DNA from 4 places in the Streptomyces yaizuensis genome. Region 1 is predicted to be linked to each of the others. Evidence: riboswitches for the same ligand, from Rfam matches in the RefSeq annotation. Region 1 holds a riboswitch; each other region holds the start of a gene.
The links. Region 1 has a riboswitch for cyclic di-AMP ahead of SYYSPA8_RS15345 (C40 family peptidase). Riboswitches for the same ligand answer to the same signal wherever they lie in the genome.
Positions count from the first base shown of each region.

Region 2: another riboswitch for cyclic di-AMP. It lies ahead of SYYSPA8_RS19590 (M23 family metallopeptidase); the one in region 1 lies ahead of SYYSPA8_RS15345 (C40 family peptidase).
Region 3: another riboswitch for cyclic di-AMP. It lies ahead of SYYSPA8_RS33855 (transglycosylase family protein); the one in region 1 lies ahead of SYYSPA8_RS15345 (C40 family peptidase).
Region 4: another riboswitch for cyclic di-AMP. It lies ahead of SYYSPA8_RS35495 (M23 family metallopeptidase); the one in region 1 lies ahead of SYYSPA8_RS15345 (C40 family peptidase).

Region 1 covers NZ_BSBI01000005.1:387,488-394,558, reverse strand. The annotation lists gene bioD (dethiobiotin synthase) at 23-799, opposite strand; gene SYYSPA8_RS15360 (adenosylmethionine--8-amino-7-oxononanoate transaminase) at 910-2,214, opposite strand; gene bioB (biotin synthase BioB) at 2,207-3,502, opposite strand; gene SYYSPA8_RS15350 (8-amino-7-oxononanoate synthase) at 3,745-4,926, shown strand; gene SYYSPA8_RS15345 (C40 family peptidase) at 5,111-5,584, opposite strand; cyclic di-AMP (ydaO/yuaA leader) riboswitch at 5,588-5,749, opposite strand; gene SYYSPA8_RS15340 (hypothetical protein) at 6,095-6,442, opposite strand; gene SYYSPA8_RS15335 (ATP-dependent Clp protease proteolytic subunit) at 6,455-7,071, opposite strand, start outside.
Region 2 covers NZ_BSBI01000008.1:17,352-24,422, reverse strand. The annotation lists gene SYYSPA8_RS19610 (HNH endonuclease family protein) at 44-796, opposite strand; gene SYYSPA8_RS19605 (hypothetical protein) at 1,069-1,359, shown strand; tRNA gene SYYSPA8_RS19600 (tRNA-Met) at 1,635-1,708, shown strand; gene SYYSPA8_RS19595 (PP2C family protein-serine/threonine phosphatase) at 1,910-3,091, shown strand; cyclic di-AMP (ydaO/yuaA leader) riboswitch at 3,305-3,461, shown strand; gene SYYSPA8_RS19590 (M23 family metallopeptidase) at 3,473-4,531, shown strand; gene SYYSPA8_RS19585 (PrsW family intramembrane metalloprotease) at 4,656-6,071, opposite strand; gene trmB (tRNA (guanosine(46)-N7)-methyltransferase TrmB) at 6,201-6,989, opposite strand.
Region 3 covers NZ_BSBI01000019.1:102,551-109,621, reverse strand. The annotation lists gene SYYSPA8_RS33880 (eCIS core domain-containing protein) at 1-110, shown strand, start outside; gene SYYSPA8_RS33875 (hypothetical protein) at 158-412, opposite strand; gene SYYSPA8_RS33870 (hypothetical protein) at 1,382-1,735, opposite strand; gene SYYSPA8_RS33865 (cytochrome P450 family protein) at 2,007-3,305, shown strand; gene SYYSPA8_RS33860 (transglycosylase family protein) at 3,464-4,498, shown strand; cyclic di-AMP (ydaO/yuaA leader) riboswitch at 4,757-4,949, shown strand; gene SYYSPA8_RS33855 (transglycosylase family protein) at 4,953-5,696, shown strand; gene eno (phosphopyruvate hydratase) at 5,977-7,071, shown strand, end outside.
Region 4 covers NZ_BSBI01000022.1:11,855-18,925, reverse strand. The annotation lists gene SYYSPA8_RS35505 (M16 family metallopeptidase) at 1-1,137, shown strand, start outside; gene SYYSPA8_RS35500 (M16 family metallopeptidase) at 1,161-2,528, shown strand; cyclic di-AMP (ydaO/yuaA leader) riboswitch at 2,771-2,933, shown strand; gene SYYSPA8_RS35495 (M23 family metallopeptidase) at 2,947-3,735, shown strand; gene SYYSPA8_RS35490 (GntR family transcriptional regulator) at 4,046-4,723, shown strand; gene SYYSPA8_RS35485 (HPr family phosphocarrier protein) at 5,015-5,296, opposite strand; gene SYYSPA8_RS35480 (bifunctional acetate--CoA ligase family protein/GNAT family N-acetyltransferase) at 5,528-7,071, shown strand, end outside.

The DNA.
Region 1 (7,071 bases):
GTGGAGCGCCGCCCCGGCGCGGTCAGTGGAGCGCGGCCGCGAGAGCCTCCGTACCCACTGCACCGCTGTTGTCACCCAGCACGCCCCTGTCGACGTCCAGGGCGGCGGCGAAGGACGCCGCGTCCCAGTACCCGCCCAGCTCCGGAGCGAACCATCCGGCGGCCCGCGACCGGAACTCCGCCGGGGCCAGCCCGCCCGCGCCCTCCGGCACCACCCCGAGCAGCGGCGCCCCGGCCGCCTCCGGGAGGTCCCGCAGATTGCACCGTTCGGCGAGGCCGGGAGCGGTGGGCCAGCTGCCGACCACGACGCCGAGCTGGTCGAGCCCCCGGGCCCGCAGGGCCTCCCCGGTCAGTGCCACCGCGTTCAGGGTGCCGAGCCCGGCGGCCGCCACCACCAGCACCGGGGCCGCCAGCAGCCGGGCCGCGTCCGCGAGGGTCGCGCCCCGCTCGTCGAAGCGCACCAGCAGCCCGCCGGCGCCCTCGACCAGGACCAGGTCGTGCGCCCCGGCCAGCGCGGCGACCCGGTCCGCGATCCGCTCCGCGTCCAGTCCGACCACGCCCGCCCGCCGGGCCGCCGTCGCAGGCGCCAGCGGCTCCGGATAGCGGACCAGTTCGAGGCCGTGCGCCGGGCCGCCGAGCCGCCGCACCTCGGCCAGGTCCCCCGGCTCCCCGGCGGCGACCCCCGTCTGCGCGGGTTTCACCACGGCGACCCGCCGCCCGGCGGCCAGGGCGACGAGCCCCGCCGTGACGACGGTCTTCCCGATCTCGGTCCCGGTTCCCGAGACCACGATGACGGACACGTTCCCGTACTGCCTCTCACTCGTTCCAGTCGATATCGAGCGGTCGCTCGATCGCTCGAACCACCCGACAGGGGTGACTCACCCGGTGCCGGTCACCCGACCGGCACCGCTCAGGCCGCGACCGCGACCGCGGCCGCCCGCATCGCCGCGCACACCCGCGCCAGATCCTCGTCGTCCGTCACATAGGGCGGCATCGTGTAGATCAGGTCCCGGAACGGCCGCAGCCACACCCCCGCACCGACCGCCGCCCGGGTCGCCGCCGCCATGTCCACCGGCCGGTCGAGCTGGATCACGCCGATCCCGCCGAGGACGCGTACGTCCCGCACCCCCGGCAGCTCCCCGGCGCCCGCCAGCCCCTCGCGCAGCCCGGCCTCCAGCCGTTTGACCCCGCCCGCCCAGTCCTGGCCCAGCAGCAGCCCGATCGAGGCGTTCGCGACCGCCGCCGCCAGCGGGTTCGCCATGAACGTGGGCCCGTGCGCCAGCACCGGGACCTCGCCCCGGGAGATGCCCTCGGCCACCGCGCTCGTGCACAGCGTCGCCGCCATGCTGAGATATCCGCCGGTCAGCGCCTTGCCCAGACACATCACATCGGGCGCGACAGCGGCCGCGTCCGCCGCGAAGAGGGTGCCCGTCCGCCCGAAGCCGGTCGCGATCTCGTCGAACACCAGCAGTACGTCATGGGCGTCGCAGGCATCCCGCAGCACCCGCAGATACGCGGGGGAGTGGAACCGCATCCCGCCCGCGCCCTGCACCACGGGCTCCACGATCACCGCCGCCAGCTCGTCGGCGTGGCGCGCGATCAGATCCCGCAGGCGCTGCGCGTACCCCTCGTCGTACTCCGACGGCGGCGCGTCCGCGAAGACCTGCTCGGGGAGCACCCCCTGCCAGAGCCGGTGCATCCCGCCGTCCGGGTCGCAGACCGCCATCGGCTGCCAGGTGTCCCCGTGGTAGCCGCCGCGCCAGGTCAGCAGCCGCCGCTTGGCCGGCCGGCCGGCGGAACGCCAGTACTGGAGGCACATCTTCACCGCGACCTCGACCGAGACCGAGCCGGAGTCGGAGAGGAAGACGTGCCGCAGCGGCTCGGGGGTGATCTCCACCAGCGTGGCCGCCAGCCGGACGGCGGGCTCATGGGTCAGCCCGCCGAACATCACATGGCTCATCCGCGCCAGCTGGCCGTGGGCCGCCTCGTTGAGGACGGGGTGGTTGTAGCCGTGGATCGCCGACCACCACGACGACATGCCGTCGATCAGCTCGCTGTGGCCGTGGACCGGTCCGGCCAGCCGCAGCCGTACCCCGGACGCGGACTCCACCACGAGCGGGTCCTCCCGGCCCGGCATGGGCCCGTACGGGTGCCAGACGTGGGCCCGGTCCAGGGCGAGCAGGTCGGCGGGCGACAGCGGTGCCGTCTCAGGCATTGGGCGCCAGCTCCGTGCCCGCGCCACGGCGGCGCACGGTCACCAGATCGGTGCGCGGGCCGCTGGTAGGGCCGCCGGTCGGGCCACCGGTCGGGCCACCGGTCGGGCCACCGGTCGGAGCGCCGGTCGGAGCGGTCGCCGGTTCGGTGACCTCCGGGACGCCGCTCTTCCCCGCCGTACCGCAGCCGCCGCCCGAGCCGCTCCCGCTTTCGCTTCCGCTTTCGTTCCCGCTCTCGTTCCCGCCCCCGCCCCCGGAGCCGCAGACCGAGCCGCAGCCGCCCGCCGCCCGGTGCTCCGGCAGCGTGGTCTCCCCGGCGCCCTCCACCTCGAAGCCCGCGTCCGCGATCATGTCCAGGTCGGCCTTGCCCGCCTGGCCCTCGCTGGTCAGGTAGTCCCCGAGGAAGATGGAGTTCACCAGGTGCAGCGCCAGCGGCTGGAGCGTGCGCAGATGCACCTCGCGCCCGCCCGCGAGGCGGACCTCGACGTCCGGGCAGACGAACCGGGTCATCGCGAGGATCCGCAGACAGCGCTGCGGCGTCAGATTCCACTCCTTGGCCAGCGGGGTGCCCTCGAACGGGATCAGGAAGTTCACCGGCACCGAGTCCGGGTCCAGTTCGCGCAGCGAGAAGACCACGTCGACCAGGTCCTCGTCGCTCTCGCCCATCCCCGCGATCAGGCCCGAACAGGCCGAGAGGCCCGCCGACTGCGCCTGCCGCACGGTGTCCACCCGGTCCGCGTAGGTGTGGGTGGTGGTGATGGCGCCGTAGGTGGCCTCGGAGGTGTTGAGGTTGTGGTTGTACGCGTCGGCGCCGGCCTCCCGCAGCCGGTCGGCCTGCCCGGCGGAGAGCAGCCCGAGGCAGGCGCAGACCTCGACGTCCTCGTTCTCCTCCTTGATGGCCTCGATGGTCCGCGAGACCCGGTCGACATCGCGGTCGGTCGGACCGCGCCCGCTGGCGACCAGGCAGACCCGCTTGGCGCCGCCCGCCACCCCGGCGGCCGCCGCCTTCGACGCCTCCTCCGGCTTCAGCCAGGTGTACTTGAGGATCTCCGCCTTGGACCCGAGCCGCTGGGAGCAGTAGTTGCAGTCCTCGGGGCAGAGCCCGGACTTGAGATTGACGAGATAGTTGAGTTTCACCCGCCGTCCGAACCACTGGCGGCGCACTCTGCCCGCAGCGGCGACCACGTCGAGCAAGTCGTCATCGGAGGTCGCCAGGACGGCGAGGGCCTCGTCGCGGGTCGGCAGCTCGCGCCGCAACCCCTTCTCCACCAGCGTGTTCAGCAGGTCCATGGCGCCGATCCTGACGCACGGAACGTGTCCGGGGAAAGGCGGAACTCCACAACAGACACCCCGGTGAGGTGTGCGCATGGACACATCCCCCCATGGGCCCGACCCGGTTAGGGTCTGTGGACCATGGACAAAACCGCCGTGCCGGAGGGGTCCGCACACCCGGTGCGGAAGGAGTGACTCCGCCTGCGGTACGGAGACGTACGGCCCGCCCCGCGCCCGACCCGGAAGAGGATCCGACGACCATGAACCAGGACCCCTTCGAGTGGATCGACCACGAGGCCGGCCGCCGGGAGCGGAACGGGCTGGTCCGTGCGGTCCGTCCGCGCCCCGCCGGCCCCGGACCGCTGGACCTCGCGGGGAACGACTACCTCGGCTTCGCCCGGCACCCCGACGTCACCGGGGCGGCGGCGGACGCGGCCCACCGCTGGGGCGCGGGCTCGACCGGCTCCCGGCTGGTCACCGGCAGCACCGGGCTCCACGCCGAACTGGAGGCCGAACTCGCCGCCTTCTGCGGCTTCGAGGCCGCCCTCGTCCTGTCGTCCGGATACGCGGCCAATCTCGCCGCCGTCACCGCGCTCGGCACCGGGGGCTCCCTGATCGTCTCCGACGCGGCCAACCACGCCTCGATCGTGGACGGCTGCCGGCTCGCCCGCGCCCGGACCGCGATCGTCCCCCACGCCGACCCGGCCGCCGTGCGCTCCGCGCTCGGTGACCACCCCGGCGGACCCGCCCTGGTGGTCACCGACGCCGTCTTCTCGGTGGACGGCGACGCGGCCCCACTCGCCGCCCTGGCCGGAATCTGCCGGGCGCGGAGCGGCGCGGCCCTGCTGGTGGACGACGCCCACGGGCTCGGAGTCCTCGGCGACGGCGGCCGGGGCGCCCTCCGCGCGGCCGGTCTCGCCGGGGCGCCGGACGTGGTCGCGACGGTGACGCTGTCCAAGTCCCTGGGGAGCCAGGGAGGCGCGGTGCTCGGCCCCGCGAAGGTCGTCGACCACCTGGTGAACACCGCCAGGACCTTCATCTTCGACACCGGACTCGCCCCGGCGGCCGCCGGGGCCGCGCTCGCCTCCCTGCGGCTGCTGCGCCGGACCCCGGACCTCGCGGCCCGCGTCCGGGGCAACGCCCTGGCCCTGCACCGGGGCCTGACGGAGCAGGGCTTCACCGCCCGCCGCCCCGACGCCGCCGTGGTGTCGGTACGGGCGCCCTCGGCGACGGAGGCCGTGGAGTGGGCCGCGCGCTGCCGCGCCGCCGGGCTCGCCGTGGGCTGCTTCAGGCCCCCGTCCGTCCCGGACGGCGTCTCCCGGCTGCGGCTGACGGCCCGTGCGGACCTGACCGACCGGCAGATCGCGTGGGCGCTGTCCACGGTGGCCGCCACCGCCCCGGCGGCCGCGCGGGAGCCCTCCGTACCCGCCCCGGCCCTCTGACTCCCTCTATGCCCTCTATGCGGCCTGTCGTGACCGCCGGAACGCCGGAAGCCCCCGGCCGGACCTCCTTCGAGGTGTCCGGCCGGGGGCTCCGGCTGTGGTTCTGCGCTACGGCTTCACGCGCCGCGGACGTGCGCTGCGGGCCCACGCGCGACGGGTTTCGGCCATGCGCGCCGCGCGGGTCTCAGACCCGGCCGTAGCGCACGTTCTTGGTCCAGATCTTGTCCAGCTTCACCCATGACCCCCTCTTGGGCGAGTGCCAGAGCTTCCCCTTACCCGCGTAGATCCCCACGTGATAGACGTACCCCCGGGAGTGGAAGAAGACGAGGTCCCCCGCCTTGCGCTTGGACGCGGAGATCTTGCGCGTCTTGTTGTACTGCTGCTGTGCGGTGCGCGGGAGCTTCTTGCCCGCCTTCTTGTACGAGTAGAGCGTCAGCCCGGAGCAGTCGAAGCGCTTGGGGCCGACGGCGCCGTACCGGTACGGTGCGCCCTTCTTCGAGGCCGCCACCTTCAGTGCCTTGGTCGCGTGCCCGGTCGCGGCGTGCGCCTCCGAGGTGCCTCCCGGCACCAGGAGCGAGCCACCGACCGCCGCGATGGTGAGGGCCGACACGGCCCCCGCCCGGCTCATCAGGAACGGGACGTTTTTCTGCGCACTCATGCGCAACCCTTCGTCAGCCGCCTGTGAAGGATGACCTGTCGGGTTCGGGTGGACGAAGTTTCCCGGCCGCTGAACGGCTTCACCCCGAGGAACATCCGGACGAGGTTCCGTCCGTCTGTCCCGTACTGCTCGGGTCCTCCACTCCTGCCGAAGCACTCCTGTCGACCAAAGTCCGCAGCGGCGGCAGGACTCGGCGTCCGCCCGGACCGCCCCGCCGAGGTGACGGGGGCTTGTCGTCCCAGGGATCTTGACCCACAACCCGATCAAATTCCGAGCGGAAACGGCTATATGTGAGGTTTGCCACCATTGGTCTGTTCAGGTGGACAGCGGCTCCGGGCGTTCCCGATCTCGACAGGGAACCATGCCCGTACCAGCGGCGGAATATTATATTCCGGATGCTCGGTCGACATTCGCGCAACTCGACCGTAGTCCCACCCCTGGGAACACGTACATCATTCGGACTACCACGACTGGTACTCGAATGGCGGTCGGACCCCTGCGGACGGATGGTCAGGAAGCTTGTGGGGGTGGTAGGGAGACGCGCCGCGCTCTGCGCTCCCCGTCGAGCGCCCTGAGCGCCCGCGCGAGGGTCGCGGCGTGCACCTCGTGTTCGCCCCGGTGGTGCATCAGCGTCAGCGCGTCCCGCAGCGCGCCCGCGTGGGCGACCAGCGCCTGAGCCGCCCGCAGCGCGCCGTACGTCTGCGTGGCGCGCGCCGGGTTGAGCCGCCCCAGCTGGTCCACGGCATCGAGGTACGCGTCGACGAACGCGCCCTCCGCCCGCGTCAGCGCCGGCAGGGGTGGCCCGAACGGCCCGAACGGCCCGGGCGGCTCGGACGACGAGTGTCCGGAGTATGGCATTTCGTCCCCCGTCTACTGTGCCTGGCCGGCGCCACGGCGGCCGACGACCTCGTCGACGACCCCGTACTCCCGGGCCTCGGCGGCCGTCAGAAAGAGCGTCCGTTCCAGGTCGGCCGCGATCCGCCGCTCCTCCTGGCCGGTGTGGAGGGCGAGCAGCGCGGAGAGCTGGGCGCGCTGCCGCAGCAACTCGGCCGCGTGGATCGCGAGGTCGCCCGGGCTGCCCTCGGCCGGCTCCTCCAGGGCCGGTTCCCGCAGGGCGATCCGCGCCCCGGGCAGGGCCAGCCGCCGCCCCCGGGTGCCGGCGGCGATCAGCAGCGCGGTGGCGCCTCCCGCCTGTCCGATGCAGGCCGTCTCCACCGGGCAGTGGATCGCCCGGAGGGTGTCGTGGACGGCCAGCACGGCGGCGGTCGAGCCGCCGGGTGAGTTGACGTACAGGGCGACGGCCCGATCCGGGTCCGTGTACTCCAGGCAGAGCAGCTGCGCGATCACATCGCCGGCGGCGGCGTCGTCCACGGCGGTGCCCAGCAGGACGATCCGCTCGTCCATCAGCCTGGACCGGGGGTCGAACGTCCGGGTGCCGTACGGGGTCCGCTCGGTGAACTCCGGCGGCGGCCGGTGCGCGGCCGGCG
Region 2 (7,071 bases), on a different contig from region 1:
CCCCTGAGGAGCGTGCGCGGGCCACCGGTCCGCAGCGTCGGTCCTATGGCGCCGTCTCCCACACCACCTCGGTCGTCGTGCACCCGGCGGCGATCGAGAAGAGCCGGTCCTGCTCGTTCTCGTCCACGGTCAGCCCCCAGCGGAGCTTGGTCGCGGTCCACTCCGCCGCGTACCGGCAGAGCGCGCCCTGGGCCGGAGGCAGCCATTGCGCCGGGTCCTGGTCGGCCTTGGCCCGGTTCGAGCGCGCGGTGACCGCGATCAGCGAGGTGGACTGGCCCTGGTCGTTCGCGTACGCCTCCCGCCGCGCCGGCGTCCAGCCGTACGCGCCGGAGTCCCACGCCTCCGCCAGCGGAACCATGTGGTCGATGTCCAGCGCACCGGCCGGTGTCACCCGTACTTCGTCGTAGTACGACCACCAGGCGCCGCCCGTCAGCGCGCACCGCGCCCCCACGGTCGGCGGTTCCACGGCCTCCGCGATCAGCACCTCGTTACGGGTGTTGCAGCCATCGGCCGGATCGAGCCCGGCGTTCCAGTGGCGGAAGAGGTCGCGGTTGTAACCGGTCCGGTTCTCGGTGCCGACCGCCAGCCCGCCGACGGCGACCCCGAGCCGCGCGGTCTGCGCCCGCAGCCGGGGTGCGGCGGGAGCGGTGGGAGCGCCGGGGAGCGCGGCCGGGGCCGCCTCGGAGACGGCGGCCGGGGGTACGGGCGGTGGCGCCGCGTCGGCGGCGGTGGCGAGGGAGAGCGGAAGGACAAGACAGACGGCGGCCAGAACGGCACGCTTCACATGGGTGATCACGTCACCCGAAATACGGGCAGACCGCCCCGAAGTAGGCCAGCGAAACGAACGGTTGCGCCAGACGGGTGCGGGAGTTCACCCGTTTCGCCCCCTGCGGGGTGCTCCGGACGGCGTACGAGTGGACCGGCGGCCGCCACGCTGACGGACGGATGTACGGACCGGCCTACCGGCGGACGAATCCGGTCGGCACTCCGGTGGTCGCCCCGGCCTCGTGCGGGTCAATCCCCGTACCGGGCCCGTGACTCCAGCCTCTTTCGGCCGTTTGTCCCGGCATGACCAAGACACAGCGCGCCTTCGCGGCCGTGGCCTTCGCGGCCGGGGCCTCCGTCTTCTCCATCGCCGGGGCCTTCGCCTCCCCCGTACCCGTCCCCGCGGCCCCCGCCGCGCCCGCCCCGCAGGGCTCCGCCGTCGAGCAGCTGCTGACCGGTGTCAACGAGCTGAGCCAGCTCCACCAGCTGACCACCGTCACGGATGTGCCCGGCCAGGTCGCCGCGCCCGCCACCGACCAGCTCGCCGTCCTGACCGACCCCGTCGCCGGACTCGCGGGCGCGGTCCAGCCGTAGGACGTTCCGCTGAGCGGGGACGCGCCCGTCCGGCCCCCGGGTCCGTACACGCCCCCCGCTTCCGCTTCCGCTCTTCTTCCGCTCTTCTTGTGACGCGTCTTCGCGCGCTGCCATGAACCGTCCGACCCCCGCTCCCGGGGCCGTGCCCGGCGGGATCCTGCCTCCCAGGGGTCCCGTCACGGGCCGCCGCCCGACCCGCGCGGCGGCCCGGAGACGAACCGCCGGGGAAAGTGGTGTGGATCTTGCTCCGCATGGCGTAGAGTTGGGTTTACCGACGCGGGGTGGAGCAGCTCGGTAGCTCGCTGGGCTCATAACCCAGAGGTCGCAGGTTCAAATCCTGTCCCCGCTACTGAAGACCTCGGCCCGGCACTTCCTCGTGAAGTGCCGGGCCGAGGTCGTTTACGCGTTCCCCCTCGCCGCAGGCCCGCGCCGGTGCCCCCGCTCGCCCACTTGGACGGCGGCGGCTCGCCTCCGCCGCCGATTGCGGCAAGCCTGAGGGGAGCGCGACACCGTGTCCGCGGCGGTCGGCGGACCCGGTCAGGAGATCCCCTTGGCGCAGCCAGAGCAGCAGAGCGGATACGGCGGCCGCCGTTTCGTCCGGATGCTGCCCGCGCTGATGCTCGTGGCCGGCGTGGTCTTCGACCTCGTCACCCCGCCCCGGTTCACCGCCGCCCCCATGTTCACCGCGGCCCCGCTGATCGCCGCGCCCTTCTTCTCCTTCCGGGCCACCCTGGTGACCGGCATCGCGGCCGTCCTCGGCGTGCTCGCCATCCACTTCCACAAGGGGACGGCGGACGAGTCCCCCGCCTACACCGAACTCCTCACCGTGATCACGGTCTCCATCCTCGCCCTGGTGATCAACCGGGTGATCACCCGCGGCAGCGAGCGGCTGGCCTCCGCGCGCGTGATCGCCGAGACGGCACAGCGCGCCGTGCTGCCCACCCCGGCGGAACGGATCGGCGGGCTGCGGATCGCCGCCCGGTACGAGGCCGCGCTCGCGGACGCCTTCATCGGCGGCGACCTCTTCGCCGTCCAGGACACCCCGCACGGGGTCCGGCTGGTCGTCGGCGACGTACGGGGCAAGGGGCTGGGCGCGGTGGAGGCGGTCGCCGTCGCCATCGGGGCCTTCCGGGAGGCTGCGGAGCAGGAGGCCACCCTGGAAGGGGTCACCGAACGGCTGGAGCGGGCGCTGCTCCGGGAGGCCCGGCGCCGGGACACCCTGGACGCCGTCGAAGCGTTCACCACCGCCGTCCTCGCGGAGATCCCGCACGGCTCGGGCACCGTCCGGCTGGTGAACCGGGGACACCCCGAACCGCTGCTGCTCCATCCGGACGGCGCGCTGGACGTCCTCGAACCCGCGGAGGCGGCGCTGCCGCTGGGCATGGTCGAACTGGGGGCCTGGCCGGACCGGGTCGGCGAGCATCCGCTGCCGCCGGGGGCGACGCTGCTCTTCTACACCGACGGACTCTCCGAGGCGCGGGACGCGAAGGGGCACTTCTACGAACCCGCCGTCCGCCTGGCCGGGCGGGTCTTCCCCGGGCCCGGTGAACTCCTCGACGAACTGCTGGACGACGTACGCCGGCACACCGGCGGCGGGTCGACGGACGACATGGCGCTGCTCGCGGTGGCCCGCCCCCCGGCGGAGCCCTCCGCCGGGCACCGGACCCGGCACGAGCGCTCCGTTCTGCGGCCCCTGACGTCAAGGCGGCATAAAGGGTCGCACGCTCCGTAGCCGGAGCAGTGCCATCCGATAACAATTGACGCACCGTCAGATAGGGCTCTCCGCCCGACGGTGGCTCAAGTCGCCCGACTCCGCCCGCTTATGTGGCGTTAAGTCCATGGCAAAGAGATTAAAGATCGTCCTGAACAACTTGGAATAAGGACCGCCCGTCTATTAACGTTCGATAACGCAGCGCGGTCGTCCCAGCCGTCGTCAGGGCGGCACCGTGCGCACGCGCCGAATCCCGCAAGGGAACCGGGGAACCACCTCTTGGGGTGAATCGGGCTCCATCCACCGTGCTCTTCGCGGTGGCGGGTGCCCGTAGGAGACCTTCCTGCTCCGAACCCGTCAGCTAACCCGGTAGGCGAGAAGGAAGGAAAGGAGTGCGCCTCAGTGGCGTCCAACACCCCTGCCCCGGAAGCTCCGTTCAAGTCCGGGGTCTTCAGTGACGAAGGGGCCGCTCCGACCCCCGGCGTGTGGAACCCCACCGCCGAAACGATTCGCCCTGTCCGTGGACGCCACCGCAACAAGGTGATGAAGCAGCGCGGCGGTCTCGCCCGCAGCTCCACCGTCCTCGGTGTCGGTGTGATCGCGGCGGTCGGCGCCGGCGGTATCGCCACCGCGCAGGACAAGCCTGCGGTCTCCATCTCCCTTCCCGACGCCTCTTCTCTACCCGGTGTCGGCTCTTTCATGTCCGAGGACGGCGACAACGCCTCCGGTGCGGGCGACGAGAGTGCCTCCTACGCCGCGATGGGACTGGTGGCCCAGGAGGCCGGGTCCGAGCAGGCCACCGCCGCCGAGGCCCTGCGCTCCCGGATCCTGGACCAGGCCGAGGAGCAGAAGGCGAGCGCCGAGGCCGCCGCCCGCGCCGCCGCCGAGCGCGATGCCGCCGAGAAGGCCGCCGCCGAGGCCGAGAAGGCCGAGAAGGAAGCCCAGGCGAAGGCCAAGGCGGAGAAGGAAGCCAAGGAGAAGGCCGAGAAGGAGGCCAAGGCCAAGGCGGAAGCCGAAGCCAAGGCCAAGGCCGAGGAGGAGCGCCTCAAGCGCCTCGCCGGCAGCTTCTCGATGCCGCTCTCCTCGTACACCCTCACCTCCACCTACGGGCAGTCCGGCCCCATGTGGTCCTCCGGCCAGCACACCGGTCTGGACTTCGCGGCCCCGGCCGGTACGCCGCTCAAGGCCGTCGGCACCGGCACCGTCAAGTCGGCCGGCTGGTCCGGCTCGTACGGCTACCAGGTCATTCTCCAGCTGTCGGACGGCACGGAGATCATGTACGCGCACATGCACTCGATGACCGTGAGCGCCGGGCAGCAGGTCTCCACCGGCGACATGGTCGGCCGCGTCGGCGACACCGGCAACACCAGCGGCGCCCACCTGCACATGGAGGTCAAGACCTCCGGCGGCTCCGCCATGGACCCGATGTCCTGGCTGCGCTCCAAGGGCCTGCCCATCTGATCAGCGGTTTTTCGTCCGCCTGCGGCTTCGCGCCGCAGTGGGGCGACCCACCCTCCGGACCCCGGCGGCCCTGGCGCAAACCCCCCGATGCCAGGGCCGCCGGCCCGTTCCCGGCCCGTTCGTCTCAGACGCGGTACGGGTTGTACACCTCGTAGTCCCGGTGCGGCGGCGGCACCCGGACCCGGCCCGTCGCCCGTGCCGCGTACGTCAGCGCCGGCACGGCCACCGCCTTCCGCTGCCACATGTGGTGCAGCAGCTCCTGCTCGCGGGCGACGAAGTCCTCTCCCGCCGACCCCCGCTCCGCCCGGTGCCGCAGAAACGCCAGCGACGTCGCGAACCGCTGGTACTCGCAGACCGCGTGCGCCGCCGCCGGGCCCTGCGCATGCCGGGCGACCGCCCGCGCCACCGTGCGCGCCTTCATGGACGACAGGGCCTGCGGCTCCGCCGGGGCGAGCCAGCCGGCGACCGCGTACTTGGGCAGCTCCGCCGCTATCGTGCGCAGCTCGCTCTGCCGGGACCAGATCGCCAGCCAGGTCAGCAGCCCGAACGCGGGCACCATGAACGCCGCGTACACCGCGTAGAAACCGAGCGGCCCGAAGTAGGAGGCCGAGCCGTTCCACAGGGCGTGGACGCCCATCGCGAGCACGACACCGAGCAGCGGCAGCAGCACCCGGCGGGCCTTCTTCGTCCGGGGGCTCATGGCCGCCATGCCGAAGCCGATGCCGGCGAGCACAGTGAACAGCGGATGCGCGAACGGGGACATCACGACCCGGACGAAGAACGTCGCCGCCGTCAGCGTCGGCAGGCCCGTGTAGCCGATCTGCTGGTCCTCGCCGAAGGCACTGCCCAGATAGAGGATGTTCTCGGTGAAGGCGAAGCCGGTGGCGGTGAGACCGGCGACCACCACGCCGTCGACGACGCCGGTGAAGTCCTTGCGGCGGAAGAAGAAGATCAACGCGATGGCCACCGCCTTGGCGCTCTCCTCGACCACGGGGGCGATGACCGTGGCCCCGAGGGAGTGGGCGCCGGTCGGGTCGGCGGTGGCGGTGGCTATCCAGCGGGTCGCGAACGTGTTCGCCAGGATCGCGATGAGCGCCGCCGCGAAGGCACCCCAGGCGAAGGCGAAGATCAGATTCCGCCAGGGGCCCGGCTCCACCCGGTCCAGCCAGCGGAAGGCCGCGACCAGCAGCGGTACGGGGAGAGTCGCCAGGCCCAGGCCGACGAGGAAGCCCTCGGTGCCGGTCTGCTCCCGCACCAGGGCGAGAATCACCAGCGCGCACAGCGCCAGGACCGTGATCAGGACACCGGCCCGGATCGCCTTCGACTGCCACAGCCGCCAGGCCCGCCGGGGCTTGTAACGCCATCGCGAGCGCTCGGGCACCGCGTCGAACAGCGGTTCCTCCCGGCAGGCGGGGACCGCGGGGCCCGGGTGCTCCCCGCTCACCCCCGGCGCGGGCAGGAGGTTCTCCGGGCGGGCCCGCGCGGCGGGCGCGGGAGCCTGTGGACGGGGCTGCGGGTGGTGCGGGGACGGCTCGGACACCAGACGACCCTAACGACGCCCACCGACACCTGGCGACGGGCTTCCCCCGCCGGGCCGGGCGCCGGGTCGCCGCCGGATCGGCCGAGGGCTCGGTCCCGGGGTCGGTCCCGGTGTCGACCCCGGGGTCGGTCAGACTCCGGGCGCGGTGGTGGCCGCCGTGGCCGCGCGGCGGAAGAGCAGGTCGTGGACGACATGCCCCTTGTCCAGGCCCTGCCCCTCGAAACGGGTCAGGGGACGGAACGCCGGACGCGGCGCGTACCCCCCGTCCACCTGCGTGTTCTCGAAGTCCGGGTGGTCCGTCAGCACCTGAAGCATCTGCTCCGCGTACTCCTCCCAGTCCGTGGCGCAGTGCAGCACGGCACCCGGCTTCAGCGCGCCCGCCGCGAGAGTCAGGAACTCGGGCTGGATCAGCCGCCGCTTGTGGTGCCGCTTCTTCGGCCAGGGATCGGGGAAATAGACCCGCATGCCGTCCAGCGACGCGGCCGGCAGCATCTCCCGCAGCAGGATGATCGCGTCGCCGTTGGCCACCCGGACGTTCGACAGCCCGTTCCGCTCGGCGAGACCGAGCAGATTGCCCTGGCCCGGAGTGTGGACATCGACCGCGAGAATTCCGGTACCGGGATCGTCGGCGGCCATCCGCGCGGTGGCCTCGCCCATACCGAAGCCGATCTCCAGCACGACGGGAAGCCCGTCGAACAGCTCCGCCGGGACGACGCGCTCCCGGCCGTCGATCTCGATGCCCCACACCGGCCACAGCCGCTGAAGGGCATCGCCCTGCCCGGTCGTCACCCGGCTGCGCCGGGGCTGGAAGCTGCGGATCCGGCGCTCGTGGTGGGAGCCGGCGGGGTCGGCGATGGGCCCGCCGGGGAAGCGGGGCAGGGTGCGGTCGCGCGTGGGGGTGGGGTTCTTATCGGACACAGTGCGACCAATTCTACGGCCCCACGCCCCCCTGCCGGGGGCCGAGCCGAGACGACCGCCTCGACCCCTTTGCCCGGGTCCC
Region 3 (7,071 bases), on a different contig from region 1:
GGGAGGGCGGGACCGCCGAGCTGGGAAACAACCTCGGGGACCGGTCCAGCGTCCCGTACAAGACCGTCCACTACCCGAACTACAGAGTGATCCGCATCTCCCGTGCCTGAGGGCCACCGCTGATCGCCTGCGGGAACGGGCCGCCACCGGCCTCAGGTCAGTGGAGTCCGGACGAGCACGGGCCGCGCTCGATGGACATCGGGTGGCCCGCGTCGTCGTACACCGTCGTCACCTTCACGGAGCCGTGGCACTCGGGGTCGGCGCACGGCTCGGTCAGCTCGACCACGGCGCCGATCATGCGGACGCGCTGCCAGGTGTTGCCGCACCGGCCGCACCGGCCGAAGAAGTAGACGCCTGCGAGACAGTGTTCACACCGGCGGCCCGGTGACGGTCGGAAAGGGGTCAAGTCCATGGAAGTCTCCCTTCCCATCCAAGATGCCCATCCCGGACGGCGGGGGAACGCGCAATCCGGGGCCCTGCCCGCCCGCGTCGACGGGGTGGCCCGTACCCCTTCTTCCCCGGCTCGGGGTACCGGTCCGCCTGTGCCGGCTGTGTGGGTGGGGGGTGCAGGGTCGCCCCCGCAGGGGATCGGCGGGAAGTCCTGCTCGCGCTGACCGTGGGCCTTCGGTCCGCCGACCCCGAGGAGGTGAGCCCGGAGGCCCCCGCCAACCCGCACCACACCCGGCCCCGGGACCACCCGAACAAATCCAGCCCGTCCGGCGATTGAGGACGGACCAGCACCCTGCCCAGCCGCACAGGCGAACGTCCCGCAGTGTGCGGGCCATCGTCGGGGACCAGTCCCCGAACCCCTGCGCCTCAATCGCCGGCGGGGCTGGTTTTTGCTCGGGTCGACGGCGAGGCGGGTTTGTGCGGGTCGGCCCGGGACCGGGTGTGGTGCGGGTTGGCGGGGCCTCCGGGCTCACCTCCTCGGGGTCGGCGAGCGTACTCACCAAGTTTTGTGCGGGTCGGCCTCCGCCGATCCCCTGCGGGGGCGACCCTGCACCCCCCACCCACACAGCCGGCACAGGCGGACCGGTACCCCAGGCGGGGGGAAGACAGGTGCGGGCCCCCGTACCGACACGGGCCCCGCAGCGCGAGGCCACCCTCGTGCAGGGTGCGGGCGGCCGGTACCCCGTGCCGGGGAAGGGGGTGCGGGCCCCCGTACCGACACGGGCCCCGCAGCGCGAGGCCACCCTCGCGCAGGGTGCGGGCGGCCGGTACCCCGTGCCGGGGAAGGGGGTGCGGGACCCCGTACCGACACGGGCCCCGCAGCGCGAGGCCACCCTCGCGCAGGGCGCGGGCGGCCGGTACCCCGTGCCAGGGAAGGGGGTGCAGCCCTTCGTACCGACACGGGCCGGGCAGGGCCTTGCCATTCCCGGGGTCAGACGGCCCGCTCGATGGCTTCAAAGATGTCCGCGTCCGTCTGCTGCTGCCACGCGGGCAGGTCGGCCCAGTCGGCGACGTACCCGGGCTTCGGGTCCTCGAAGTGCTTGAACATCTGCGCGGTCCAGCAGATCGCGACGAAGCGGCCCTTCTGCTCGCGGGTGAGCCGTGCGGCGTGACCGTCGCTGGTCGTGATGAAGTCGCGCACCTGCCCGTAGACGGCTGCGGCGGCTGCGCGCTCCCACTCGGGCGTCTGGTCCCACGGCGTGACGTAACCGGGCTTCGGCTCGCCGGGGTAGTGCTTGGTCACACCGGCAATCCACGCCTCGCGGAAGATCCGACCGTCACTCATGCACGTGTCCCTCTCGTCATGCGGTACGCGACAGCGCCGCGATTCGGTGATCCAGGTCCGAGGCTCGGGCATCGGACAGGAGCGGGGCAAGACTCTCCCGAAGCCCGTCCAGCTTCCTGCCGATGAATCCGGAGTTCGACCGGTCGGCCAGGTTGATGACCGTCTCCGCGTGAACCGCTGCCGGAGCGGCCGGGCGCCCCCGTACCCGTACCCGGGAGAAGGCGGCGCGGGCCCACCGCACCGCACACCCCTACCGCAGCCGTTCTCCACCATGGCCGGATACCGTCGAAGGGTGAGCGAAACCCCTCCCCCCGCCCCCGAACTCTTCACCTGGGAGTTCGCGACCGACCCGTACCCCGCCTACGCCTGGCTCCGCGAGCACGCCCCGGTGCACCGGACCCGGCTGCCCAGTGGCGTCGAGGCGTGGCTCGTGACCCGGTACGCGGATGCCCGGCAGGCGCTGGCCGATCAGCGGCTGTCGAAGAATCCGGCGCATCACGCGGAGCCCGCGCACGCCAAGGGGAAGACGGGCATCCCGGGGGAGCGCAAGGCCGAGCTGATGACGCACCTGCTCAATATCGACCCGCCGGATCACACACGGCTGCGCCGGCTGGTCTCCAAGGCGTTCACTCCGCGCCGGGTGGCGGAGTTCGCGCCCCGGGTGCAGGAGCTGACGGACCGGCTGATCGACGGGTTCGCGCAGAAGGGGGAGGCGGACCTGATCCACGAGTTCGCGTTCCCGCTCCCCATCTACGCCATCTGCGATCTGCTGGGTGTCCCGCCGGAGGACCAGGACGACTTCCGGGACTGGGCCGGGATGATGATCCGGCACGGGGGCGGGCCGCGCGGTGGGGTCGCGCGGTCGGTGAAGAAGATGCGGGGGTATCTGCTGGAGCTGATCCACCGCAAGCGCGGCGATCTCGGGGACGATCTGATCTCGGGTCTGATCCGGGCGAGCGACCACGGGGAGCATCTGACGGAGAACGAGGCCGCGGCGATGGCCTTCATCCTGCTTTTCGCCGGTTTCGAGACCACGGTCAATCTCATCGGCAACGGGACCTTCGCGCTGCTGCGCGACCCGGTGCAGCGGGGCCGGCTCCAGGAGTCCCTGGCGGCGGGTGAGCGGGGTCTGCTGGAGACCGGGGTGGAGGAGTTGCTGCGGTACGACGGGCCGGTGGAGATGGCGACGTGGCGGTTTGCCACGGAGCCGCTGGTGATCGGTGGTCAGGCGATCGCGGTGGGTGATCCGGTGCTGGTGGTGCTGGCCGCGGCGAACCGGGATCCCGAGCGGTTCGAGGGGCCGGACGTGCTGGATCTGTCGCGGCGGGACAGCCAGCATCTGGGGTACGGGCACGGCATCCATTACTGCCTCGGGGCGCCGCTCGCGCGGCTGGAGGCGCAGACCGCGCTGGCGACCCTTTTCACCCGGTTGCCGGACCTCCGACTCGCGGCGGATCCGTCCGATTTGCGGTGGCGCGGTGGCCTGATTATGCGGGGATTGCGCACCCTGCCCGTTGAGTTCGATTTCGGCGGGAGAGCGCAGGGAATTGACGAGCCGTCAGGGTCGTGATGTTCGCGTGATCTCCGCTGCATCGACTTGTGACTGATGTTCGACTGCGGCTACGTTCACCCCGTCTCAGCAGTCTCGCGAAAGGCAACCGCATGCTCACCGGGAATGGTCGACATCGCCGACCCCGTCAGGCTCCGGCACTCGTCGTCGCGGCGGGAGTGACAGGATCGGCCATCGCGATCCCGCTCCTGGGCGCCGGCTCGGCGACCGCCGCCGAGTCCGCCACATGGGACCGCGTGGCCGAATGCGAGAGCGGTGGCGCCTGGAGCGCCGACACCGGCAACGGTTATTACGGCGGTCTCCAGCTGTCGCAGCAGACCTGGGAGAACTTCGGCGGTCTGGACATCGCCGACCGCCCCGATCTCGCCAGCCGCGCCCAGCAGATAGCCGTGGCCGAGAAGGTTCTCGCGGCCCAGGGCGCCAAGGCGTGGGCCACGTGCGCCGAGATGGCCGGTCTGACCGCCTCCGGCACCGGTACAGGCACGGACGCCGGTACGGGCACGGGCGCGGCCGGGAAGACCACCTCGGAGGCCCCCGCGGCCGGGAAGCCGGCCAAGAGGTCCGCCACGGCGCCGGAGAAGGCCGGGAAGGCGGCCGGGCAGGAGGCCGGGAAGTCGGCCGACAGCGGCACCGCCCGCGACACCGCCACCCCGGACGCGAAGGCGTCGGGCGGGGGCGGCGGCAAGGGCACGGAGGGCGCCACCGAGGGGACCGACCCCGCGCCGGCCCGTACCCAGGGCGTCGGCAACGGCCCCGACCGCACCACCGGCTCCGGTACCGAGGCCCCGGCGGGCGGCGGCAAGCACCGGGGCGCACCCGCCGACGAGGCGGCCGACGGCACCACCCCGGCGGCCGACGCCTCCTCACCGGCCGGTACGGCCGCCTCGGACGAGGTCCGGGACCGGGCGGCCGACACCCCGCAGACCTCGCGCGGCGGCGACGCGGCCCGCGACGGCGCGGCGTTGTCCGGTGCGGCACAGAAGGCCGGTGTCACGGTCGGGACCGGCGCGGCGGGCACCTCGCCGTCCGCGTACACCGTCCAGCCGGGCGACAGCCTCTCCGCCATCGCCGAGGCCGAGAAGGTCGAGGGCGGGTGGAACTCCCTCTATGAGCGCAACAAGAAGGAGGTCGGCGCCGACCCCGACCTGATCCACCCTGGTCAGAGCCTGGATCTCAGCGCCGCGCAGCAGTAGTTGCGCCGGGGTTTGTCCTGGTTTGCAGAAATGAGACAAGGGTCTCTTTGCGAAATCTCTGCCCCGGCTCGATCCGGAATATTGAATTCCAGGCCTCACCTGCGGAAACGTCAAGATCCGGAGTGGTGAGATGGGCGATTTCTCCCCGATGTTCATCTTTGAACATCGGGGAGGGCTGTGCGTACGGTCTGACCGCTCGCCACAGCGGGCACCGTCGACCGTCACGCCGAATCCTGCCGTCGGTCGGGGGGAAACACGACGCTCACAGCGCCGGAGGCAGGAGCGGGGGACCCAAGGTTTGCGCCGGTCCCGGCCGCTGACGAACGGTTCGTGAACCGTTCGCCCAGCAGTCGAACCGGCTGGGGGTGAAGCCGTGCGCCAGTCGCACGGCCGGGCAACTCACTTGGCCCGAACCCGACAGCTCACTTCGCAGGCGTCGGTGAGGGAGATCTCCATGCTGTTTTCCGGCAAGGGCAAGCACCGCCGTCCGTCCAAGGCCGTCCGCGTCGTGACCTTCGCCGGTGTCACCGGCGCCGCTGTCGCCGCCCCGCTGATGGGCGCGAGCACCGCCACCGCCGCCACGGCCGCCGAGTGGGACAAGGTCGCCCAGTGCGAGTCCGGCGGCAACTGGTCCATCAACACCGGCAACGGCTACTACGGCGGCCTCCAGTTCTCGGCCTCCACCTGGGCCGCGTACGGCGGCACCGCCTACGCCCCGACCGCCGACAAGGCCAGCAAGTCGCAGCAGATCGCCATCGCCGAGAAGACCCTCGCGGGTCAGGGCAAGGGTGCCTGGCCGAAGTGCGGCGTGGGCCTCTCCAGCACCCCGTACGGCGGCGGCTCCACCACCGCCCCGGTGCAGCAGGCCCCGAAGCAGGCCACCAAGCCGGCCCCGCAGCAGCAGGCGCCCCAGCAGCAGGCCGCCCCGCAGCAGCGCGCCGAGGCCCCGGTGACCCGCTCCGCCGAGCGCGCCCCCGCCGCCGCCCCGGTGCAGCAGCAGTCCGCCCCGTCCCAGGCCCCGGCCAAGGGCTTCCTCAAGGGCGACGGCGAGTACGCGGTGCAGGCCGGCGACACGCTCAGCTCCATCGCCGAGGCCAAGGGCGTCAAGGGCGGCTGGCAGAAGCTGTTCCAGCTGAACGAGGACATCGTCGACAACGCCGACGTCATCTACGTGGGTCAGCAGCTCCACCTGCGCTGACCCGCCCCCCGGGTGCTTCCCGGGCCACGGACCGCCCCGGTCCGGCGCGCTTCCCCCCGTTCGCGCCGGACCGGGGCTCCGGCCTTTCCCGGGCCCGATCCCTCGTACCAACCGCTACTGAGCGGTAGCTTTGCGGCGTTTTGCCCCGCCCTGCTGTATTTCTTTATCTTTTTCGTCCCAGCGGTCGGGCATCCGAGGGGACGGACCCCGCCCGCCGGTTAGGCTCTTGTCGCAAGGCCGATCGCGGCCCTGCACTCCATGCGTCACATCCCAGAAGGAGATGCTCGTGCCGTCCATCGACGTCGTCGTAGCCCGGGAAATCCTGGACTCCCGAGGCAACCCCACGGTCGAGGTCGAGGTCGGCCTCGACGACGGCAGCACCGGTCGTGCTGCCGTTCCGTCCGGCGCCTCGACCGGTGCCTTCGAAGCCATCGAGCTTCGTGACGGCGACCCCAACCGCTACCTCGGCAAGGGCGTCGAGAAGGCCGTCCTCGCGGTCATCGAGCAGATCGGCCCCGAGCTGGTCGGCTACGACGCCACCGAGCAGCGCCTGATCGACCAGGCCATGTTCGACCTGGACGCCACCCCGGACAAGTCGTCCCTCGGCGCCAACGCCATCCTCGGCGTCTCCCTCGCCGTGGCCCACGCCGCCTCCGAGGCGTCCGACCTGCCGCTCTTCCGCTACCTGGGCGGCCCGAACGCGCACCTGCTGCCCGTTCCGATGATGAACATCCTCAACGGTGGGTCGCACGCCGACTCCAACGTCGACATCCAGGAGTTCATGATCGCCCCGATCGGCGCGGAGTCCTTCTCCGAGGCCCTTCGCTGGGGCGCCGAGGTCTACCACACCCTCAAGAAGGTGCTGAAGACCAAGGGCCTGTCCACCGGTCTCGGCGACGAGGGCGGCTTCGCCCCGAACCTGGAGTCCAACCGCGCCGCGCTCGACCTCATCGTCGAGGCCATCACGCAGGCCGGTTACATCCCCGGCGAGCAGATCGCGCTCGCGCTCGATGTCGCCGCCTCCGAGTTCTACAAGGACGGCAAGTACGAGTTCGAGGGCAAGTCCCGCTCGGCCGCCGAGATGACCGAGTACTACGAGGAGCTGGTCTCCGCGTACCCGATGGTCTCCATCGAGGACCCGCTGTTCGAGGACGACTGGGCGGGCTGGAAGGTCCTCACCGACAAGCTGGGCTCCAAGGTCCAGATCGTCGGCGACGACCTCTTCGTCACCAACCCGGAGCGCCTCGCCCGCGGCATCGAGGAGGGCTCGGCCAACGCGCTCCTCGTCAAGGTCAACCAGATCGGCTCGCTCACCGAGACGCTGGACGCCGTCGAGCTGGCCCAGCGCAACGGCTTCAAGTGCATGATGAGCCAC
Region 4 (7,071 bases), on a different contig from region 1:
TTCGAACTGGTGCAGGGAGCGGGTGGCTCGCTCAACGGCACCACCAGCTTCGAGCGCACCAACTACTTCGAGACCATGCCCGCCCACCAGCTGGAGCTGGCGCTCTGGCTGGAGGCCGACCGCATGGGCTCGCTGCTGGCCGCCCTCGACGACGAGTCGATGGAGAACCAGCGCGACGTCGTCAAGAACGAGCGCCGCCAGCGCTACGACAACGTGCCCTACGGCACCGCGTTCGAGAAGCTCACGGCCCTCGCCTACCCCGACGGCCACCCGTACCACCACACGCCCATCGGCTCCATGGCCGACCTGGACGCCGCGACGCTGGAGGACGCCCGCGCGTTCTTCCGCACCTACTACGCGCCGAACAACGCGGTGCTGTCGGTCGTCGGCGACATCGACCCCGAGCGCACCCTCGCCTGGATCGAGAAGTACTTCGGCTCCATCCCCGCCCACGACGGCAAGCCCGAGCCCCGCGACGGCAGCCTCCCCGACACCATCGGCGAGCAGCTGCGCGAGGTCGTCGAGGAGGAGGTGCCCGCCCGCGCGCTGATGGCGGCCTACCGGCTGCCCCACGACGGCACCCGCGCCTGCGACGCCGTCGACCTGGCGCTCACCGTCCTCGGCGGCGGCGAGTCCTCCCGGCTGCACAACCGCCTGGTGCGCCGCGACCGCACGGCCGTCGCCGCCGGTTTCGGCCTGCTGCGGCTGGCCGGAGCCCCCTCGCTGGGCTGGCTGGACGTGAAGACCTCCGCCGATGTCGAGGTCGAGGGGATCGAGGCCGCCGTCGACGAGGAGCTGGCCCGCTTCGCCGAAGAGGGCCCGACCCCCGAGGAGATGGAGCGCGCCCAGGCGCAGCTGGAGCGCGAATGGCTGGACCGGCTCTCCACCGTCGCCGGCCGCGCCGACGAACTGTGCCGGTACGCGGTCCTCTTCGGTGACCCGCAGCTCGCCCTGACGGCGGTCGACCGCATCCTCACGGTCACCGCCGACGAGGTGCGCGCCGCCGCGGCGGAGCGGCTGCGCCCCGACAACCGCGCGGTGCTGGTCTACGAGCCGCTCGCCGCCGACGCCACCGGGCAGCCCGCCGACACCGCCGACACCACCGACAGCGCCGACGAGGAAGGGGCGGGGCAGTGACCGACGCCGAGCCGCTGACCACCATGGAGTTCCACCCGCTGCCCGAGGCCGGCGAGGCCCGGCCCTGGGCCTTCCCCGCCCCCGAGCGCGGCAGCCTCGGCAATGGGCTCACCGTGCTCCGCTCCCACCGTCCCGGCCAGCAGGTCGTGGCCGTCGAGATCCTGCTCGACGCCCCGCTCGACGCCGAGCCGGACGGCCTCGACGGCATCGCCACGATCATGGCCCGGGCCCTGACCGAGGGCACCGACAAGCGCTCGGCGGAGGAGTTCGCCGCCGAGCTGGAGCGGTGCGGGGCCACGCTGGACGCCCACGCCGACCACTCCGGCGTACGGGTCTCCCTGGAGGTCCCCGCCTCCCGGCTGGCCAAGGCGCTCGGACTGCTGGCGGAGGCCCTGCGCGCCCCCGCCTTCCTCGACACGGAGATCGATCGGCTGGTGCACAACCGGCTGGACGAGATCCCCCACGAGACCGCCAACCCGGCCCGCCGGGCCGCCAAGGAGCTGTACCGGCAGCTCTTCCCGGCCGAGCTGCGGATGTCGCGGCCCCGTCAGGGCGCCGAGGAGACCGTCGCCCGGATCGACGCCCCGGGCGTCCGCCGCTTCTTCGAGACCCATGTCCGGCCCGCCACCGCCACCGCGGTCGTCGTCGGCGACCTCACCGGCATCGACCTGGACAAGGTGCTCGCCGATACCCTCGGCGAGTGGACCGGCGACGAGGCGGACCTGCTGCCCGTACCGCCGGTCACCGCCGACGACACCGGCCGGGTGATCGTCGTGGACCGCCCCGGAGCGGTCCAGACCCAGCTGCTGATCGGCCGCGTGGGCGGGGACCGCCACGACCCGGTGTGGGCCGCGCAGGTGCTCGGCTCGTACTGCCTCGGCGGCACCCTCACCTCCCGGCTCGACAAGGTGCTGCGCGAGGAGAAGGGCTACACCTACGGCGTGCGCGCCTTCGGGCAGGTGCTGCGTTCCGCGCCCGACGGCACGGGTGTGTCGCTGCTCGCCATCAGCGGCTCCGTGGACACGCCCAACACCGGCCCCGCGCTGGCGGACCTGTGGCAGGTGCTGCGCACCCTGGCGGCCGAGGGGCTGACCGACGCGGAGCGCGACACCGCCGTGCAGAACCTGGTGGGGGTGGCGCCGCTGAAGTTCGAGACGGCGGCGTCCGTCGCGGGCACGCTGGCCGACCAGGTCGAGCAGTACCTGCCCGACGACTACCAGGCGCGGCTGTACGAGCGGCTGGCGGCGACCGGCACGGTGGAGGCGACCGCCGCGGTGGTCAGCGCCTTCCCGGTGGACCGGCTGGTGACGGTGCTCGTCGGTGACGCGTCGCAGATCGCGGAGCCGGCCAAGGCGCTGGGCATCGGCGAGGTCACCGTCGTGACCGGCTGACCCGTTTCCCCTGCCCTGTTCTGCCCGGTATGGGTGGGTCAGGGCGACAGATGACCCCGGTGATGCGCTCCACATCGCCGGGGTTTCCTGCTCTTTGTCCATTTTTGATGGGAAGTCATGGGGAACTGGCCTTTCTGGGCTGTGGCATAGCCAACAAAAATCGCCGTCTGTTTGGCGAACCGGCGGCGGCGACCGTAGCGTCGGTCCGGCTGTTCGCCCGCTGTACGCCGCATCCGTGGCACGGACAGTCATCGCCGAGTCCCCACCGGGTGCGAGCCCGGGGGAGCCGGGGACCCACCGTCCCCAGGGGTGAATCGGACGCCTTCGCTCCGCGCGGAGGGGCCCGTAGGAGACCTTCCTGCTCCGAACCCGTCAGCTAACCCGGTAGGCGAGAAGGAAGGAAAGGATCAGCCTCTCCATGGCGTTGACCCGCTCCACCGGGAAACACCGTGCTCCGGGCCGTGTGTCGCGCAACGGCGCACGCATCGCCGGCGTCGCCACCCTCGCCACCACGGGTGTCTGCGGAACCCTCGCCTCCCCGGCCGCCGCCGCCGGGAACGACACGTCCGCCACCCCCGCGTCCTCCTCCGAGGACACCGGCACCTTCATGATTCTCGCGGCGGACGCCGAGGCCGACTCCATCGCCGACGAGGTCGCCGACCAGGCCGTCACCCAGAAGCGCGCGGCCATCGCCCGCGAGGAGGCCGCCGAGGAGGCCCGCCGCAAGGCCGAGGCCCGGGAGCGCGAGGCCCAGGAGGCCCGCGAGCGCGCCGCCCGCGAGGCCGAGCGCAAGCGGCTCAACGCCTACCAGGCCCCGGTCGCCGGCTCGTACGTCTCCACCGCGTACCAGGCGGGCGGCGGTTACTGGTCCTCCGGCAGCCACTCCGGCATCGACTTCCACGCGGCCCTCGGCACCCCCGTGGTCTCCGTGGGCGCGGGCACCGTCGTCGAGGCCGGCTGGGGCGGCGCCTACGGCAACAACGTCGTGATCCGGATGAACGACGGCTCGTACACCCAGTACGGGCATCTGCACTCCCTCAACGTCACCACCGGGCAGAGCGTGCTGCCGGGCCAGCAGATCGGCCTGGCCGGCTCGACCGGCAACTCCACCGGCGCGCACCTGCACTTCGAGGCCCGCAGCGGCGCCGACTACGGCTCCGACGTCGACCCCGTCGCCTATCTGCGCGCGCACGACGTGAACATCTGAGCCCACCGCGCCCGTACGGCCCTCGCGGCCCCGTGCACGGCGTCACCGAAGGCCCCCGGCGAGCACGCCGGGGGCCTTCGGCGTACTCCGCCGTACCGGTTCCGCCGCCGGGGGCCCAAGGGCTGGCCGGAAGAAGGCGGCGCCGGACGCGGCCCCACGGAGAAAGAGCGCTCCCTGCAATAGAGTCGCCGAACGCGCGGCACAGGGCCGCGCGGCCCGGGGCGGCCGGCGACCCCTGCCCCGAGGGGGCCGTGGCGGCGGCCCGACGGAACCCGGGCGGACAGCGGCGGACCACAGCGGAGGTTCGGTCATGCGCGTTCCGGCGCACTCGGTCTGCACGGCGATCCGCGACGACATCGTCTCCGGGGCCCTCGCGCGCGGCGCCCGGCTCGCCGAGGAGCGGCTCGCCCGCCGTTACGGCGTCTCCCGCATCCCCGTCCGCGAGGCCCTGCGCACCCTGGAATCCGAGGGGTTCGTGGTCATCCGGCGGCACGCCGGGGCGCAGGTCGCCGAGCCCACCGAACAGGAGGCCGCCGATCTGCTGGAGACCCGGATGCTGCTGGAGCCCCTGGGCGCGGCGCGCGCGGCCCGCCGGCGCACCGAGGCGCATCTGCGGGTGCTGCGCGGCCTGGTCCGGCTGGGCCAGGAGCGGGCGCGCGGGGGAGGGGGCGAGGATCTGCGGGCGCTGGGCGGCTGGTTCCACGAGACGCTGGCGCAGGCGTCCGTCAGCCCCGGGCTGATCGCCCTGCTCACCCAGTTGCGGCACAGGATCGCCTGGATGTACGCGGTGGAACCGCCCGCCGAGCCGCTGGCGTACTGGGCCGAGCACGGCGCGATCCTGGACGCGGTGGCGCGCGGCGACGCGGAGCGGGCGCGGGCCCTGACCGCGCTGCACGCCGAGCGGAGCGCGGGGGCGCACCGGCTGCGCTTCCCCGGCGGCCCGCGCCCGGCCCGCCGCGCGCCCCGGCTGGCGACGGCCCGCCCCTGAGGTCCGGGCCCCGCCCCTGAGGTCCGGGCCCCGGGCCGGCGGCCGGCTCAGCGGTCGGCGGCCGGGTACGCGGTGGGCGGCTGGCTCAGCGGTGGACGGCCGGGTACGCGAAAGCCGCGGCCCCCGTGGTCGGCTGGGAGCCGCGGCCCGGCGTGCCGGACTCGGGGACACCGCGCGGGCGCGTCGGTGCCCCCGGGGTCCGGCGGGGAGTGCGGCCCGGGGCCGGGATGGTCGGGGCCCGGCCCCGGGCGCGTCGGTCCGGACCCGCGAGGGCCCGGCCCGGAGGTGGTCTCAGACCGTCTCCGGAAGCTCCTCAAGACCCTCCGCGACCAGCTTGGCCAGCCGGTCCAGCGCCGCGTCGGCGCCCTCCGCCTCGGAGGCCAGCACGATCTCCTCGCCACCCTGGGCGCCCAGGCCCAGCACGGCGAGCATCGAGGCCGCGTTGACCGGGCTGCCGTCGGCCTTGGCGATCGTCACCGGCACACCGGAAGCGGCGGCGGCACGGACGAAGAGGGAAGCGGGTCGGGCGTGCAGGCCCTCGGCCCAGCCGACATTGACACGGCGCTCAGCCATGGTGGTGCCCTTCGGGGGGAAATGGGTTGTCTAGACCAGTGTGCCATGGTACGGGCACCACCCGGCCCCGCCCGCGCGCCGATCCGGCCGCGCCACCGGACCCCGCCCACCGGCCCGGCGAGGGCCCTTTGTCCCGCCGTTCGGCCCCGTGGGCTCCGGCCGCCCGCCCCCACCTCGGACATCGCCGCCCGCGCCGCACCGCCGGGCCCGGCCGCGCCGTACTCTTCCGTCATGCGGACCCGGCCGGAACAGACCTATCCCGACCACTGGGAGGCCGATGTGGTGCTGCGCGACGGCGGCACCGCACGTATCCGGCCGCTCACCCCCGATGACGCCGACCGGCTGGTCAGCTTCTACGAGCAGGTCTCGGACGAGTCGAAGTACTACCGCTTCTTCGCGCCCTACCCCCGGCTCACCGCCAAGGACGTCCACCGCTTCACCCACCACGACTACGTGGACCGGGTCGGGCTCGCCGCCACGGTGGGCGGGGAGATCATCGCGACCGTCCGCTACGACCGGATCGACGGCCGGGGACTGCCCGCCTCCGCCCCCGCCGACGAGGCCGAGGTCGCCTTCCTGGTGCAGGACGCCCACCAGGGGCGCGGCGTCGCCTCCGCGCTGATGGAACACATCGCCGCCGTGGCCCGCGAGCGGGGCGTGCGCCGGTTCGCGGCCGAGGTACTGCCCGCCAACAACAAGATGATCAAGGTGTTCCGGGATGCCGGATACACCCAGAGGCGCAGCTTCGAGGACGGCTCCGTCCACCTCACCCTCGACCTGGAGCCGACCGAGAAGTCCCTCGCCGTCCAGCGCGGCCGGGAGCAGCGGGCCGAGGCCCGGTCCGTGCAGCGGCTCCTGGCCCCCCGGTCGGTCGCGGTCATCGGCACCGGCCGGGCCACCGGCGGCATGGGCCGCACCGTCCTGCGCAACCTCCTGGCCTCCGGCTACACCGGCCGCCTCTACGCCGTGAACCGCGCCTTCCCCGACGGCTGGCCCGAGGTCGAGGGAGTGCCCGCCTTCCGCTCCGTCGCCGAGATCGCCGACACCACCGGCGAGAGCGTCGACCTCGCCGTCGTCGCCGTACCCGTGGAACGGGTCCCCGACGTCGTCACGGACTGCGGCGAGCACGGGGTGCGCGGCCTGGTCGTCCTCTCCGCCGGATACGCCGAGAGCGGCGTCGAGGGCCGGCGGCGCCAGCGGGACCTGGTGCGCCGGGCCCGCTCGTACGGCATGCGGATCATCGGCCCGAACTCCTTCGGGATCATCAGCACCGCCGACGGGGTACGCCTCAACGCCTCGCTCGCCCCCCGCTCGCCCGCCCCCGGCCGGATCGGGCTCTTCACCCAGTCGGGCGCGATCGGCATCGCGCTCCTGTCCGGGCTGCACCGCCGGGGCGCCGGACTCTCCTCCTTCATCTCCTCGGGCAACCGCGCCGACGTCTCCGGCAACGACTTCCTCCAGTACTGGTACGACGACCCCGGCACCGATGTGGCCCTGCTCTACCTGGAGTCGATCGGCAACCCGCGCAAGTTCACCCGGCTCGCCCGGCGCACGGCGGCGGTCAAGCCCGTCGTCGTGGTCAAGGGCGCCCGGCACAGCGGCAGCGAGCCGCCCGGGCACGCCGTACCCACGACCCGGATCCCCGACGCCGCCGTCGGCGCGCTGCTGCGGCAGGCCGGGGTGATCCGGGTCGACACCGTCACCGAGCTGGTCGACGCGGGCCTGCTGCTCGCCGGGCAGCCGCTGCCGGCCGGGCCCCGGGTGGCGATCCTCGG